Regions from separate parts of the Desulfovibrio psychrotolerans genome, predicted to be linked through region 2. Evidence: predicted binding sites of a transcription regulator. Region 2 holds the regulator's gene; each other region holds the start of a gene.

Region 1 (5,103 bases), on a different contig from region 2:
CAAGAAAAAGGGCACAAACGCCGTGGCCGTGGCCCGTAACGTCATCGCCACGGCAGAACACCTGCAACAGACCGTGCTGCCCCACGGGGTGCACGTGCGCGTCACGCGCGACTACGGTGCCACTGCCCAGTCCAAGGTAACGGACCTGCTCTCCTCCCTCGGGTTTGCCATCGCCACCGTGGTGGCGCTGCTGGCCTTCACACTGGGCAGGCGCGAGGCACTGGTGGTGGCGGTCGCCGTTCCGGTCAGCTTCGCGCTGGCACTCACCGTGAACTGGCTGTTCGGCTACACCATAAACCGCGTCACCCTGTTCGCCCTCATCCTTTCGCTGGGCCTTGTGGTAGATGACCCAATAACCAACGTAGACAACATCCAGCGCCACATACGGCAGGGCAAGCTCCCCCCCCTGCCCGCCACTCTGGCGGCGGTGCGCGAGGTACTCACCCCGGTTATCATGTCCACGCTGGCCATCATCGCCTGCTTCATGCCCATGTTCTTCATCACGGGCATGATGGGTCCGTACATGGCCCCCATGGCCGTTAACGTACCCCTCACCGTCATTTTTTCCACACTGTGCGCCCTCACCGTGGTGCCATGGCTCAGCCATCTGCTGCTCAGGCACCGCGCGGGCAGCGGCCAGATGCAGGAACTCACCCCCGCATGGATCGTGCGCAACTACAGACGCTGCGTGGAACCGTTTCTGGATTCCCGTAACGCGCGGCGCATCCTGCTGGGCGGCATCATGGCAGGCATGGTCTTCAGCATAGCGCTGGCAGGCTTCAGGCTGGTGCCGCTCAAAATGCTGCCCTTTGACAACAAGAACGAATTCCAGATCGTCCTCGACCTGCCGGAAGGCTCCAGCGTGGAAACCACCGACCGCGCCGTGCGCGACATGGAAGCCTTCCTGCGCACCATGCCGGAGGTGACGGATTTCGTTACCTACGCGGGCACCTCTTCGCCCATGGACTTCAACGGCATGGTCCGCCACTACTACCTGCGCGGCGAGCCGCATCAGGCAGATATCCGTGTGAACCTGCTGGATAAATCGCAGCGCTCAGCGCAGAGCCACGCCATTATCCTGCGCGTGCGCGATGCTTTGCAGGCTGTGGCAGACAGGCACGGCGCGCGCCTCAAAATCGTGGAAACCCCGCCCGGGCCTCCCGTGCTTTCCACCATCACGGCAGAAGTGTATGGCGAACCGGACCGCACCGTAGAGCAGCTTATCCGGGCGGCGTCCCACGTGCAGGACATCATGCGTCAGGAACCCGGCGTCACGGACATAGACGCCAGCTACGAATCCCCCCGGCAGCGTCTGGATTTTGCCATAGACAGAGAAAAAGCCGCCCTGCACGGCATAACCGCCCGCGCCATTACAGATACCCTGCGCCTTGCCGTGGGCGGCGGGCAGCCCGCCACCGTGCACCTGCCGGACGAGCGGCAGGCCTTGCCTATCCGCGTGACCCTGCCGCGCGACAAGCGCTCCTCCACCGCCTCGCTGGAAGAAATTCCGCTCAAATCCGCCGCCGGCCACATGGTGCCGCTGGGCGAGCTGGGCCGCTTCATTCTGCTGAAAGAAGACCAGCCCATCTACCACAAAAACCTCAGGCGTGTGGTCTACGTGTATGCAGAAATGGCCGGGCGGGCACCGGCGGAAGCCGTGCTGGACATGTCCTCGGCCCTGCGCGCCCACCCCATGCCCCCGCGCACCCACGTGGTCTGGACGGGCGAAGGGGAGTGGAAAATCACCGTGGATGTCTTCCGCGACCTCGGCATCGCCTTCGGAGCCGCCATGCTGGTCATCTACCTGCTGCTGGTCCTGCAAACCGATTCCTTCCGGCTGCCCCTGCTCATCATGACAGCCATCCCGCTCACCCTGCTGGGCATCATGCCGGGATTCTGGCTGCTGAACCTGCTCTTCGGCGATACGGTGGCGGGCTACCCGGACCCGGTCTTCTTCACCGCCACCAGCATGATCGGCATGATAGCCCTTGGCGGCATCGTCATCCGCAACTCGCTGGTGCTCATCGAATTCATTCAGGAGGCCGTGCGGCAGGGGCAAAGCCTGCGCGAGGCTGTGCTGCAAAGCGGTGCCACCCGGCTGCGGCCCATTGTGCTCACCGCCGCCACCACGGCTCTGGGCGCATGGCCCATAACGCTGGACCCCATCTTCTCCGGTCTGGCCTATGCGCTCATCTTCGGCCTTGTGGCCTCAACCCTGTTCACGCTTGTGGTCATTCCCGTGGCCTACCACCGGATGCAGGCCCGTTCTGCCTTGCCGACGGAGAACTGACACGGCAGAAAACAAACAGCAAAAGGCCTGCGGCATATTTTGCCGCAGGCCTTGCTGAAAAGGGATTTCCCGGCCCGTAAGCGCCAGCGTCAGGGCCGGAAAATCGTATGGGGAGGGGAGAACTCGTCTTCGTTATGACAGGAGGTGCGCGCTACGCGCCGCTCGCCTTGGCGTACAGCTGACGCGCGCCCTCGTTTGCCGGATCCTTCTCCAGCAGCATTTCCAGATGCTCCATGGCTTCCGCGTTCCTTCCCAGCCAGATAAGGCATCCGGCAAGGGAAAAGCGCACGGCATCCTTGCCGGGAGCATGGGCGAGGCTTGTTTCGAGCATGGGCACAACCTCAGCAACGCGGTCAAGGGCGTAGCTTTCCTGAATCATGCCGCTCATGGCGATCATGTTTTCCGGGTTGTTCTCCAGTGCACGCATAAAAAATTCCATTGCCTCAACGTGGTTGCCGCGATCCATGTGGATAAGACCCATACCCGCCAGCGTCTTGTCGCTGCTTTCAATGGTATCAGCCTTGCGGTACAGCAGAAGCGCCTCATCCAGCTTGCCGCGCTGCACGGCAATGGTTGCCAAACCCAGATACGGGTCGGGATGCACTCCGTTGGAAGTGGCGGCCTTCTTGTAGTACTCTTCCGCCTTGTCGAGCTCACCCATAAACAGGTAGCACTCGCCAAGTTCCTTGTTGATTTCGTAATCGAGATGGTTGCTCATGATCCCCTCCATGCAGGACAAAGTTTCCCCTCGCTAAGCAGTCAATCTGCTTTATGCAAGTTGCAGGCCAGCGCGGTGGATACAATTTTTTCCGCATCGTCCTGCCTGCCGGAAGCTATGCAACGTGTGTGCCAAAAAATCAGGCCCGTTCACCACAATCGCCACGACCGCAACGTTCTCCCGTCTTCCGGTGCTTCCTTCTTATGATGCACCCTTAACACGGCCCGTGCTTCGTTTCCGAAAGACAGCACCGCACCGTGCCTGCCCCCCCTGCCCGCGACCACTTCCTTCTGCTCCCCTTATTGCCCTCCCGCCACATTCTCCACGCGAACCCGCGCACCCGGCTGCGGAGGCGGTATTCCGGCTACCGCCCGTGCTTGCAGCACATAAAAATGGTTTTATACCAACAAGATATATCACATGGAACGCCTCTTGCTAATCCTCTTTCCAGTAAATCATGGCCCGGGCGCACAAAAAGAGTCCGAAAGAACATAACCTAGGAGGATCATTGCATGAAAAGCCTGTTCAGCGCACATATACGTGTCACCGAAAAGGTTCTGGACATGCAGCTTCAGCGTCAGAATGTTGTCATGAGCAACATGGCCAACCTGAAGACTCCCGGATACAGGGCCAGAAATCTTGAATTCGAAGAAGATCTGCAAAAGGCCCTGAATCTGGACAGCCGGGGCAAGATGACGCGCACCGCCTCATCGCACATGCCCGCCGTGTTCGATCCCGAAAAATTCGGCCCGGAATGGGAAAAGGTCTTCAAGCCGCGCGTGGTGCACGGCGAAGACCAGGTGGATCTGGACAAGGAAATGGCAAAGATGGCCAAGAACAACATGCAATACAACGCCCTTGCCACCGTCATGCGGGGCAACTTTGAAGGGCTTACCAAAATCATAACGGAAGGGCAGAAATAATGGACTTCATGACAGCTCTCGACATCGGCGCCTCCGCCCTCAGCGCGGAGCGTACCCACATGAACATCATTTCCATGAACCTTGCCAACGCCAAGACCACCCGCACGCCGGAAGGCGGACCCTACCGGCGCAAGACGGTGCTCATGGCGGCAACAGAAGTGGACCACCCCTTCAGCAAGCAGATGCAGTCCGCTCTGGACAGGGAACTGCGCGGCGTGCGCGTGCTGCACGTGGCGCAGGACAAGCGCCCCCTCAAGCAGGTGTACGAACCCGGACACCCCGACGCCAACGAAGACGGCTTCGTCTTCTACCCGGATATCAACGTGGTGGAGGAAATGGCCCACCTGATGACCGTACAGCGCGGGTACGAGGCCAACGTGGCCACTATGGAAGCCGTAAAGGGCATGTATAACAAGGCGCTTGAACTCGCCAAGTAATCCCGCCGCAGGCAGGAGGAAGCCATGAGCATACAGAACGTGGGCATGAAGGCATACGCCAATGCCATGCACAACTTCAGCAAGGCGCAAAAGGCCACAACGGGTGAATCCTTTGCCCTGCCAAGGCCCCCCAAAGAATCGCTCACCACCACCATCAAGGACTCCCTGCGCAAAACAAATGACATGGAAGCCGAAAAGTCCAAGCAGATTCAGTCCTTTGCCTCCGGCGAAACGCAGAACGTGCACGAGCTTATGATCACCCTGCAAAAGGCGGGGGTCGCCATGTCCATGACCAGCGCGGTTCGCAACAAGGTTATGGAAGCCTACAAGGAACTCAGCCGCGTCAGCTTCTAGCGGCGCGCATGGCAAAATTTTGGCCGCCGGAACGGCGGTTCGGGTTGGCAATTCACACCACACAGCACACGGAGTAGCCCATGTCTCCCCTTCTCAACGATGCCGTAGACAAGTCCAAAGCCTTCTGGAGCCAGATAAGCCTTTCCCAGCGCGTGTTCATAGGCGGGCTGGCCCTTGCGGTCATCGGTGTGTTCTTCGCCCTCATCCTGTGGATGAACCAGCCGGATTACAAAACCCTCTACACCAACCTGAGCCTCGAAGACGCCAACCGCGTGGTCAAGCTTCTGGATGCCGACAAGACCAAATACAAGCTTGCGAATGACGGCACCACCATTCTCGTTCCGGCCGACCGTGTATACGACCTGCGTATCCGCGTGGCGG
Region 2 (5,103 bases):
ACGGCAAGTGCCCAGTCGCCTGTGACCAGCCCCCAGAAGAAGCCGATGGTGAGCGGACGCTCAAGAAAGCCGATGTTAACGGCAAAACGAAATACTGCCGTTACGGCAAAAAAAAAGCGAGGGGAGCCATCCAGACGAGTGAAGAAATCAGAGAACCCATGGCACGTCCCTCATCATACTACCACCCTTTAAGCTGAACGGGGTCATTAGGAACGCAGCGAAAATCCAGTTCCACGCTCCGTTTGTTGAAAAAGCGCAGGCAGGCTTCATCTTCTTCGGAAAGTGCCACATGTGCGCACACCTGCCTTTTACCCGGTGCAAAATGCAAGTTGCCGACATTCAGTATCTTTATGGAAAAACCGTTTTCAACAATGCGTCGCGCATCACCGCAGGTAGCAACCAGAACCAAGGTGTTCTGCATTGCATCGGCATGCTCCGCAGCGTAAGCGGAAAGTTCGCCCACACGTATGAATGCTGCATGAATTCTGCTTGGAACAGCCAGAGAAGCTATCTGCTGCTGCAGATCATCCCCTGCTATCTCATCATTCACCACAAGCAGGCGTCTGGCGCGCGTATACGGCAGCCATGTTTCGATGACCTGCCCGTGAATGAGCCTGTTGTCGATTCGCACCCACAGCATTGCGTTGCCCTACCCGTTCTTCACTTTACGACGCAGCACCTCGCCGGCAAGGACAATGCCCTTTTCCCCGGCGGACTTCGCCTCTTCAGCAAGTTCATGCAGCGGCGTCTTGCGGCTGCCGAATACCTTAAGCAGCATGGGCAGATTGACTCCCGTGAGCACTTCCACATTGCCGCCGCCCAGAAGAGACAGGCTAAGATTGGTGGGTGTGCCGCCGAACATATCTGTCAGCAGCAGCACGCCCTGTCCCCGGTCAACGCGGGCTACGGTTTCTTTGAGTCTGGCCACGGTCTCCGTAACTTCCTGCGTGCCATCCACACTCACAGCCCCACAGTCCTGTTGCGGCCCGAGTATGATTTCAGCAGCATGGAGCAGCGCGGAGCCATAATCGGCATGCGTGACCAGAACCACGCCCACCTGCGATTCTTCTGTCTTGGAAACGCTCATGAAATATCTTCTCCACCGGCGGCAGCGCTCCGGTATGGGGGATCATACAGTATTCAACCCAGCTCCATATGCCGATGCTCGATAGATACCGTAAAATCAAAGTTTTTCAAAGTCTCAAAAAGGGCTTCTGCGGTAGAAACGGAACGGTGCCTGCCGCCGGTGCAGCCTATGGCTATGGTAACGCGGTAGCGGCCTTCTGCTTCCATTTGCGAAAGCGTGAAGTGCAGAAAATCTGTCAGGCGGGCCAGATATTCCCTACCCGGCTCTGACCCCAGAACATATTCCGCGATGGCTTTATCCTTGCCGGAAAGCGGACGGAGCACGGGGTCATGATACGGATTGGGCAAGAAACGCAGGTCGAACACCATATCCGCCTCGGCGGGTGTTCCGTATTTAAAGCCGAAGGTCAGCAGGTGTACCCGCAGGCTGCGCCTGTTACCCTCCAGAATAGACCACTTTTGCTGGATAACGCGCCGTATATCGTGAATGGAGAACTCCGACGTGTCAATGACGAGGTCGGCCATGTCGCGGGCGGGCTTAAGCAGGTTTCTCTCGAGCTCCATAGCCTGCTCAAGGCCAAGGTCCCGATTCTCCAAAGGATGCGGGCGGCGAGTTTCCTTATAACGCCTGATGATGACATCGGGACGCGCCTCCAGAAAGAGAATGACGGGAGCTACGCCTTTACGCTGCATCCCGTCCAGCACCTCTCTGAATTCGCTGTCAAACTCAAACTGGCGCAGGTCCATACCCAGCACCAGCCCACGATGTTTTGCAAGACTGCGTTCATCAAGCACAGAAAGCATCTGCAATGCCAATGAAGCGGGCATGCCGTCCACAGTAAAGTATCGCAGATCCTCAAACACCTTCAGTGCTGTGCTCTTGCCAGCGCCGGAAAGCCCGGTGACAATAAGCACGGGAAAAACCGCAGATGATTCGTATTCCATGTCGGGATTCCGGTCAGGCATTATTGAGCAGGTGCCACAGCACATCCGCATCAGGTGCGGAAAGAAAGGAACTGCGGAATTCGGGATCCTTGAGCAGCCGGGAAATTTGGGCAAGTATGCGCAGATGCATGCCGGCCACCTGTTCCGGGGCAAGAACAAGGAAGAAGATGGTGCAGAGCTTAAAGTCCAGAGCCTCAAAATCCACTCCGCCTGTGCTCCTTCCGGCAACCAGAATTATCCGGTCCAGATTGTCGAGCTTGCCGTGCGGTATGGCTATGCCGTCGCCAATGCCCGTGGTTCCCAGACTTTCACGTTCACGCAGCACGTTGACTACGCTTTCCGCGTCCAGTTGCGGACAGGCGGCAATAACAGGTGCCACAAGCTCCGCCAGCACCTCCTCTTTGGTGCTGGCGGTAAGCTCGGGCAGTATCATCGTTTTATCCAGGTATTCACCCAGTTTCATTATCTGTGTCCTAGAATGTGGGGTCAATCAGGCCGAAGTCGCCGTTTTTCCGGCGGTAGATTACATTCACACGCTCAGTCTCGGCATTCAGAAACACAAGGAAGTCGTAGTCCAGCGAATCCAACTGCAGAGCGGCTTCATCAATACCCATGGGCTTGGGCGTAAAGTGGTCCGTGCCCACAATGGTCCGTTCCCGCCCGGAGCCGGTATCCGCATAGCTTATAATGTCCTCGCGAACGGCAATGTTGGCTCCGCCGCGGCGATGATCCTTGTTCTTTTCCGCATGCTTTTTCACCTGTGCGGCAAGCTTGTCAAACACAAGATCGACCGTGGCGTACATGTCTTCGGACTTTTCAGAAGCGGAAAGGTTGAGGTTGTCAGAAACCAGTGTCACATCAATCCTGTGGCGGTAGTTTTCCACGGACATGCCCACCTGCATTTCCAACCTGCCGGAATGGCGTATGAATTTCCCCAACTTTTCAAAGCGTCTACGGGCATACTTTTTCAGATGGTCGGAAGGCTCGAAGTTCTTGAAAGTGAATGCGATGTTCATATATGCCTCCTTAGGTTCGGCGGGCGCACCGTGTGTGAGTCCGCACGGGTATCTCTGGCAGTGTATCCGCATTCCCTGTCCTGCGCATACCGCCTGCACATTCGGGGTTTCTCCTAATACGCGGAAACCTAGAACGCGGACTTTCGCTTGGAGGACGAGGGAATGTCCATTGCAGTACGATACTTCGCAACGGTCCTGCGGGCAATATTCAACTGCAACTTTTCTTTCAAAATTTCACCTATGCGTTCGTCACTGAGCGGGCGTCGGGGGTCTTCTCCCTGAACCAGTTGTCTGATAAGGGCCTTTACGCTCTCAGAACCCACCGAGCTGCCGTCATCCATCCCTATGGCACTGTTAAAGAAGAACTTAAGCTCAAAAATACCGTGCGGGGTAGACACATACTTACTGGTGGTAATGCGGCTCACCGTGGATTCATGCATGCCAATATCTTCTGCAATGTCTTTAAGAATGAGCGGCTTAAGCTGGGTGACCCCCTCTTCGAAGAACCCTCTCTGGTATTTGACGATGCTTTCCATCACCTTGTACAGGGTGCGCTGCCGCTGATGCAGACTTTTAATGAGCCACGAGGCAGAGCGCATCTTTTCCTGAAAGTAATCCTTATCCGGCCCGGAAACAGTGGGAAGACAGTCCACAATATCGCTCAACTGCAGACTGGGCAGTCCTTCTTCGTTGAGAATAATGACAAATTCGCCGTCATACTTGTGCACAAAGACATCGGGGGAAACATACTGCGGTTCGCTGCTGCCAAAGCTGGCACCGGGCATGGGATCGAGCGTGAGGATAAGGTCGATATATTCCTTCAGATCGTCCATGTTTATACGGAACTTACGGCACAGGGGCTTGTAGCGGCGCTTTTCAAGGTCTTCCAGATGTTCGCGCACCAATTCCACCAGAACGGGGTCGCGGTCATATCCGAGCACTTCTATCTGCACCAGCAGGCATTCCTGCGGGCTTCGGGCTGCCACACCCACAGGGTCAAAGCGCTGTACCCTGCGCAGCATTACCTCCACCTCTGGTACGGTGGCCCCGGCCATATCTGCAATTTCCTCCATCGTGGCCTGCAAATAGCCGTTGGAGCCGATATTGCCGATGATCACTTCCCCTATGGTTCTCTGCTCTTCCGTTATGGAGGAAAGCGTGAGCTGCCACGAGAGATGGCCGTCCAACGATGGGCGCGAGGTGAGTCGCGCTTCAAACGATGTCATCTCTTCAGGTATTTCGGCATCTCGGGAGGATGTTTGCCTGCTGGTACTGGAAAAATCGCCCAGATAGTCTTCCCAGTCCGCGTTGGTGGCAAGCTCCTTATCATAGGCTTCCACAGCCTCAGAACGTATTTCCGCAGCTTCCGTGGCATCAGCGGGCGTTATGCTCTCGGCAGATTCTTCCAGAAAGGGATTTTCCAGCAACTCCTGCTGTACGGTTTCCATCAGTTCAAGCCGGGAGAGCTGCAGCAGCTTAATTGCCTGCTGCAGTTGGGGGGTCATAACCAGCTGCTGGGAGAGCTTGAGTTGTTGCCGTAGTTCTAATGCCATAGGTACGATATTCCCGGAGTAGTGCCGTGCATCAAGGGGGTTGACGCGCTGCTGGAAGCGCGGTCCGGACCTCTATCAAGAAGCATTCCAAAACTGCAAACCTGAGTCCCTTTTGCCATACAAGCACTAACCATGCAACAGAGAAAAGCCCGTAAAACGGGCTTTTGCGCGATCAGAAAGAAATGTCTTGCAAAATATTCAAAAAGGTCGGGAAAAAGTCACGACACCTACAGGCAGAATCCTTCTCCCAGATACACCCTGCGAGCCTTGGGATCGTTCACTATCTGGCTGGGGGTGCCGTTAAGGATTATCTGCCCCTCATATACAAGATAGGCCCGGTCGCAGATATTCAGGGTCTCGCGCACATTGTGGTCCGAAATGAGAACCCCTATCCCACGGTTGCTGAGCCCGCGTATGATGCTCTGAATATCATCCACGGCCAGAGGGTCAATTCCTGCGAAAGGCTCGTCCAGCAGAATGAACCGGGGCTTGCGGATAAGTGC
Region 3 (5,103 bases), on a different contig from region 2:
CCTGCGGTAATGCCCACCAGACCGGCCAGAGAGCCGTTCATGGTCATGGAAGCTTCAGGCTTGCCGAACCGGGCCCACACGGTGAGCATGGCGGCCACGGTGCCCGCGCAGGCGGCAAGGCTGGTGTTCAGGGCGATGTAGCCTATGGTGCCGTCGGCCGTGGTGGTGGAGCCTGCGTTAAAGCCGAACCAGCCGAACCACAGAATCAGCACGCCAAGGGCGGCCATGGGGATGTTGTGACCGGGAATGGCCTTGGGGGTGCCGTCCGGTGCGTACTTTCCGGTACGGGGGCCAAGGATTATGGCACCGGCAAGGGCTACCCAGCCGCCCACGGAGTGTACCACGGTGGAGCCTGCAAAGTCTGCAAAGCCCAGACCTTCAAGCCAGCCGGCGTTGCCGTTCAGGCCGCCCCATGCCCAGTGGCCGGAAATGGGGTAGATGAAACCCGTTACCAGAATGCTGACGAGGATGTAGGCCGGAAATTTGGTGCGTTCCGCAATGCCGCCGGAAACGATGGTGGCGGCGGTGGCGGCGAACACGGACTGGAAGAACCAGAAGGTCAGCGTCCACATGCCGTCATCGGTGGTGGCGTTCACACCGCTGAGACCGAACCCGCTGAGGCCGATGAATCCGCCCGCATCGGTGCCGAACATGAAGGCGAAACCGATGAGAAAGAAGATGAGCGAACCAGCGGCAAAGTCCACGAAGTTCTTCATGAGAATGTTCCCCGCGTTCTTGGCGCGGGTGAAGCCGCATTCCACCATGGCAAAGCCCGCCTGCATGAACATGACCAGAATGGCAGCGATCAGTGTCCACAGGATGTTGGCGTTCTGCTGGGTGAGCATTTCGGGGGCGTCTTCTGCCAGCGCGGAGGTGGCAAGAACCAGCGTAAGCGCTGCCGCACCGCCCGCAGCGGGAAGCAGCTTCCTCAGTGTACGCAACGAAGTGAGCGTGGTTGAAAACATGGAATCCTCCTTTTCGTGGGTAAACACCCCTGTTCCATATCGATTGCCCACACTGGAGCATCTAGTGTGCCAAATAGGGTATGTGTTTGAATTTGTTAGAATCAAGAAAAGGTGGGCATGCAATTTCTGTAAGGTACATAGTCTAATTTAACAAATTTGTATAATACAGAAGTGCAGTAATGTGCAAAATTGTAAAAACAGCTCGCGACAAGGGAAGAGGGTGGTTTGCAAAAATGTTGAATATTTGTGTTGACAGCGGAATGACCTCTCTCCTATTGTGCCGGAAATTGCTGTAACCGAGAGTTTCACTTCGCTTCAAAAGGCTGTTTTTCAGACATGACCACCATTTCCACCACCTTTGCCACCACCTTTGCCACCAGCGCCGCGAATACCGAATTTTATTTTTGGTATTACTTTAGCTATGGGAAAGCCCGTGGTGCGAACACTGGTGCCTGACGAACTGAACATTCGGTAAAAAAGGTACAAGATGAGGGCCGCGGGCGAAAGCCGGCGGCCCTTTTTTGTTTGCCGTGAACAAGGCCCGAAGGGCTGCAAACCCACGAGGAGAAACGTATGTTGCTTGGCAAAAGCGTCCGGCTGGAACGCATTTTCAACCGCAACACAGGCAGGACCATCATCGTGCCCATGGATCACGGCGTAACGGTGGGGCCCATTTACGGGCTGCTTGACCTGCCCGGCACCGTGAACAAGGTGGCGGAAGGCGGAGCCAATGCCGTGCTCATGCATAAGGGGCTGCCCCGTTGCACGCACCGTGGCTACGGCAAGGATGTGGGGCTTATCGTGCATCTTTCTGCAAGCACGTCCATTGCCACGTTGCCCAACGCCAAGTCGCTGGTGGGCACGGTGGAAGACGCCCTGCGCCTTGGTGCGGACGCTGTTTCCGTGCATGTGAATCTGGGCGATGAAACGGAACGCTACATGCTGGAGGATCTGGGCAAGGTGACCTCGCGCGCGGTGGAGTGGGGTATGCCTGTGCTGGCCATGATGTATGCGCGCGGACCCAAGGTGCAGAACGAGTTTGATCCCGCCATTATAGCCCACTGCGCGCGGGTGGGCATGGAGCTTGGGGCGGATGTTGTGAAAGTGAATTATACTGGTGATATGGACTCTTTTGCCTACGTGTGCGAAGCTTGCTGCGTGCCGCTGGTTATTGCGGGCGGTCCCAAAATGGATTCGGACCGCGCGCTGGTAGAAATGGTGCACGATTCCGTCAAGGCAGGCGGGGCGGGGCTTTCTATGGGCCGCAACGTGTTTCAGCATGCCCGGCCCGACCTTCTGGTCGCCGCCCTGCACGGCGTGGTACACAGTGAATGGACCGTGGACAAAGCCATGGCAGTGCTGGAAGCGAACTAGCCATATTGGCGGGTAATCATAATTCTGCGAGGGATATCAAATGCATATCGGCAAGAAGATTCGCATCGAGCGTATATTCAACCGGCTCACCGGGCGCACCATCATTGTACCGCTTGACCACGGCGTGACCGTAGGCCCCATTGAAGGCCTTGTAGACATGCGCGAGACCGTGAACAGTATAGCGGAAGGCGGCGTGGATGCCGTGCTCATGCACAAGGGACTGGTGCGCTGCGGACACCGTGAAGGCGGCAAGGACGTGGGTCTTATTGTGCATCTTTCCAGCTCCACCTCCATGTCTCCCACGCCCAACGCCAAGTCGCTTACCTCCTCGGTGGAAGACGCCATAAAGCATGGTGCGGACGGTGTTTCCGTGCATGTGAACCTGGGCGATGAGACTGAACGCGATATGCTGGCCGACCTGGGACGCGTGGCTGCCGTGGCGGCGGACTGGGGCATGCCGTTGCTGGCTATGATGTATGCGCGCGGACCCAAGATTCAGAACCAGTTCGACCCCACCGTGGTTGCCCACTGCGCCCGCGTGGCCGTGGAACTGGGGGCGGATATCGTGAAGGTGCCCTATACCGGCGACATGGATTCCTTCTCCCGCGTGGTGGATTCCACCTGTGTGCCCGTGGTTATAGCGGGTGGTCCCAAGATGGATTCCACCAGAGACTTCATACAGATGGTACACGATTCCGTGCGCGCGGGCGGTGCGGGGCTTTCCGTGGGCCGCAATATCTTCCAGCACAAACGCACCCCGCAGTTGGTGAAAGCCCTGCGCGGCGTGGTGCACGAAGATTGGGATGTAGAACAAGCCATTGCCATTGTTGGCGAAGATTAAAATTTACAAAAATGGAAAAACAATGAAAAAGGTATTGTTCAAGAGCGTCCCGTTCAACAAGGACCACATCACACTGGCGCTGGAATCCGGCGTGGACGCCATTATCGTGGCGCAGGAAGACGTGGAGAAGGTGCGCTCGCTGGCACGTTGCACCGTGCTGGCGCAGGACGCCATGCCCGTTATCGCCTTTGCCTCCAAGAAGGATGAGGAAGAGGCTGTGAGCCGCCTTGCAAAGGGCGAGGATGTGGTCATTGCGCGCGGGTGGGAGATTATTCCCATAGAAAACCTGCTGGCGCAGTCGGACAATGTGACCGTGGAAGTGGCAACGCTGGACGAGGCAAAGCTGGCGGCGGGAATTCTTGAACGCGGGGTGAACGCCGTGGTGGTTCTCCCGGAAGGCGCGGAGGAGCTGAAGCGTATCGTGGCGGAACTCAAACTCTCTCAGGGCAGGCTGGAACTGGTGCCCGCGACCGTTACGGCGGTGGAGCACGCGGGGCTTGGTCACCGTGTCTGCGTGGACACCATGTCGGTGATGAAGACCGGGCAGGGCATGCTGGTGGGCAACTCCAGCGCGTTTACCTTTCTTGTTCATGCCGAAACGGAGCGCAACGAATATGTCGCGGCGCGTCCTTTCCGCGTGAACGCCGGCGCCGTGCACGCCTATGTAGTCATGCCCGGCGACAGGACCACCTATCTGGAGGAACTGGCGGCGGGCGAAGAGGTGCTCATTGTGGGGCACGACGGTTCCACCGCCCTTGCCACCGTAGGTCGCTGCAAGGTGGAGGTGCGCCCCATGCTGCTTATCAAGGCGCGGGTGGGCGGAACGGAAGGGGCCGTATTCCTGCAGAATGCGGAAACCATCCGTGTGGTGCGCCGTGACGGTTCGCCCGTGAGCGTGGTTGCCCTGAAGGAAGGGGATGAGATACTTGTGCGCACCGATGCGGCAGGACGCCATTTCGGCATGCGCATCCAAGAAGACATCAAGGAAGGCTAGCCATGCCCGACAGGACGGACAGGACGGACGAGAATCCACGCATGCAGGAAGTGCGGCAGGAGATAGACGCCACAGACCGCGATATTCTGGAGCTGCTTAACCGCCGCGCCTCGCTGAGTCTGGAGGTGGGCCAGCTTAAACGGGGCTCGCGCGACGTGATCTTCAAGCCCTTCCGCGAGAAAGAGGTTATGGAGAACCTGCGCCGTCATAACGCCGGGCCCATTCCTTTTGAGCATCTGCGCTCCATCTACCGGGAGGTGTTCTCTTCCTCCCGCGCATTGCAGCGTCCGCAGCGGGTGGCCTATCTGGGGCCGGAGGGCACCTTCTCGTACTTTGCCGGGGTGGAATATCTGGGCAAGGCCGTGGAATACCTGCCGCAGAAGAACCTGCACGAGGTGTTCCGGGCCGTGCATTCCCGCGAGTGCGAACTGGGTGTCATTCCGCTGGAGAATTCGCTTGAGGGCACGGTGGGCCAGAGTCTGGACCTGTTCATGGATTTTGAGCTGTACATTCAGGCCGAACTGTACTGCCGCATAAGCCACAGCCTGCTCACCCGCGAGCGCGAACTGGCAGAGATAACCACCGTTTACTCCCACCCGCAGCCCCTTGGGCAGTGCGGGGGCTGGCTCAGGGCCAATCTGCCCAATGCGCGCATTGTGCCCACGGAGAGTACGGCCGCAGCCGCCCGCCGCGTGTGCGACGAAAAGGGAGCCGCCGCCATAGGGCACGGCAAGCTTGCCGAACTGCTGGACCTGAACATTCTGGCCCGGGGCATAGAGAACCTGCCGGACAACTGGACGCGTTTTGTCATTGTGGGGCCGCAGCCCTCGGACGGAGAGGGGCGCGACAAGACATCCATGCTCTTTTCACTGCCGGACAAGCCGGGTTCGCTGGTAAGCGTGCTCAATGTCATGGCGGTGGAGGGGCTG

What was found. The regulator sigma-54, encoded in region 2, starts transcription at its own class of promoters, with help from an activator protein. The targets are predictions, from matches to a motif close to CTGGCACGGNNNNTGCTT.
Region 1: flgB (flagellar basal body rod protein FlgB) is a predicted target of sigma-54. The motif match lies at 3,223-3,240, and genes of this name have one in related genera.
Region 3: HUV26_RS12025 (ammonium transporter) is a predicted target of sigma-54. The motif match lies at 1,021-1,038, and genes of this name have one in related genera.

Annotation. Positions count from the first base shown of each region.
Region 1 covers NZ_BLVP01000035.1:79,869-84,971, forward strand. The annotation lists gene HUV26_RS14050 (efflux RND transporter permease subunit) at 1-2,290, shown strand, start outside; gene HUV26_RS14055 (tetratricopeptide repeat protein) at 2,442-3,008, opposite strand; gene flgB (flagellar basal body rod protein FlgB) at 3,521-3,931, shown strand; gene flgC (flagellar basal body rod protein FlgC) at 3,931-4,368, shown strand; gene fliE (flagellar hook-basal body complex protein FliE) at 4,393-4,722, shown strand; gene fliF (flagellar basal-body MS-ring/collar protein FliF) at 4,803-5,103, shown strand, end outside.
Region 2 covers NZ_BLVP01000001.1:142,607-147,709, reverse strand. The annotation lists gene HUV26_RS00660 (PTS sugar transporter subunit IIC) at 1-134, opposite strand, end outside; gene HUV26_RS00655 (PTS sugar transporter subunit IIB) at 179-640, opposite strand; gene HUV26_RS00650 (PTS sugar transporter subunit IIA) at 650-1,087, opposite strand; gene rapZ (RNase adapter RapZ) at 1,141-2,052, opposite strand; gene HUV26_RS00640 (PTS sugar transporter subunit IIA) at 2,045-2,494, opposite strand; gene hpf (ribosome hibernation-promoting factor, HPF/YfiA family) at 2,505-3,047, opposite strand; gene rpoN (RNA polymerase factor sigma-54) at 3,176-4,600, opposite strand; gene lptB (LPS export ABC transporter ATP-binding protein) at 4,828-5,103, opposite strand, start outside.
Region 3 covers NZ_BLVP01000010.1:23,799-28,901, forward strand. The annotation lists gene HUV26_RS12025 (ammonium transporter) at 1-965, opposite strand, end outside; gene HUV26_RS12030 (2-amino-3,7-dideoxy-D-threo-hept-6-ulosonate synthase) at 1,539-2,339, shown strand; gene HUV26_RS12035 (2-amino-3,7-dideoxy-D-threo-hept-6-ulosonate synthase) at 2,380-3,180, shown strand; gene HUV26_RS12040 (3-dehydroquinate synthase II family protein) at 3,203-4,174, shown strand; gene pheA (prephenate dehydratase) at 4,177-5,103, shown strand, end outside.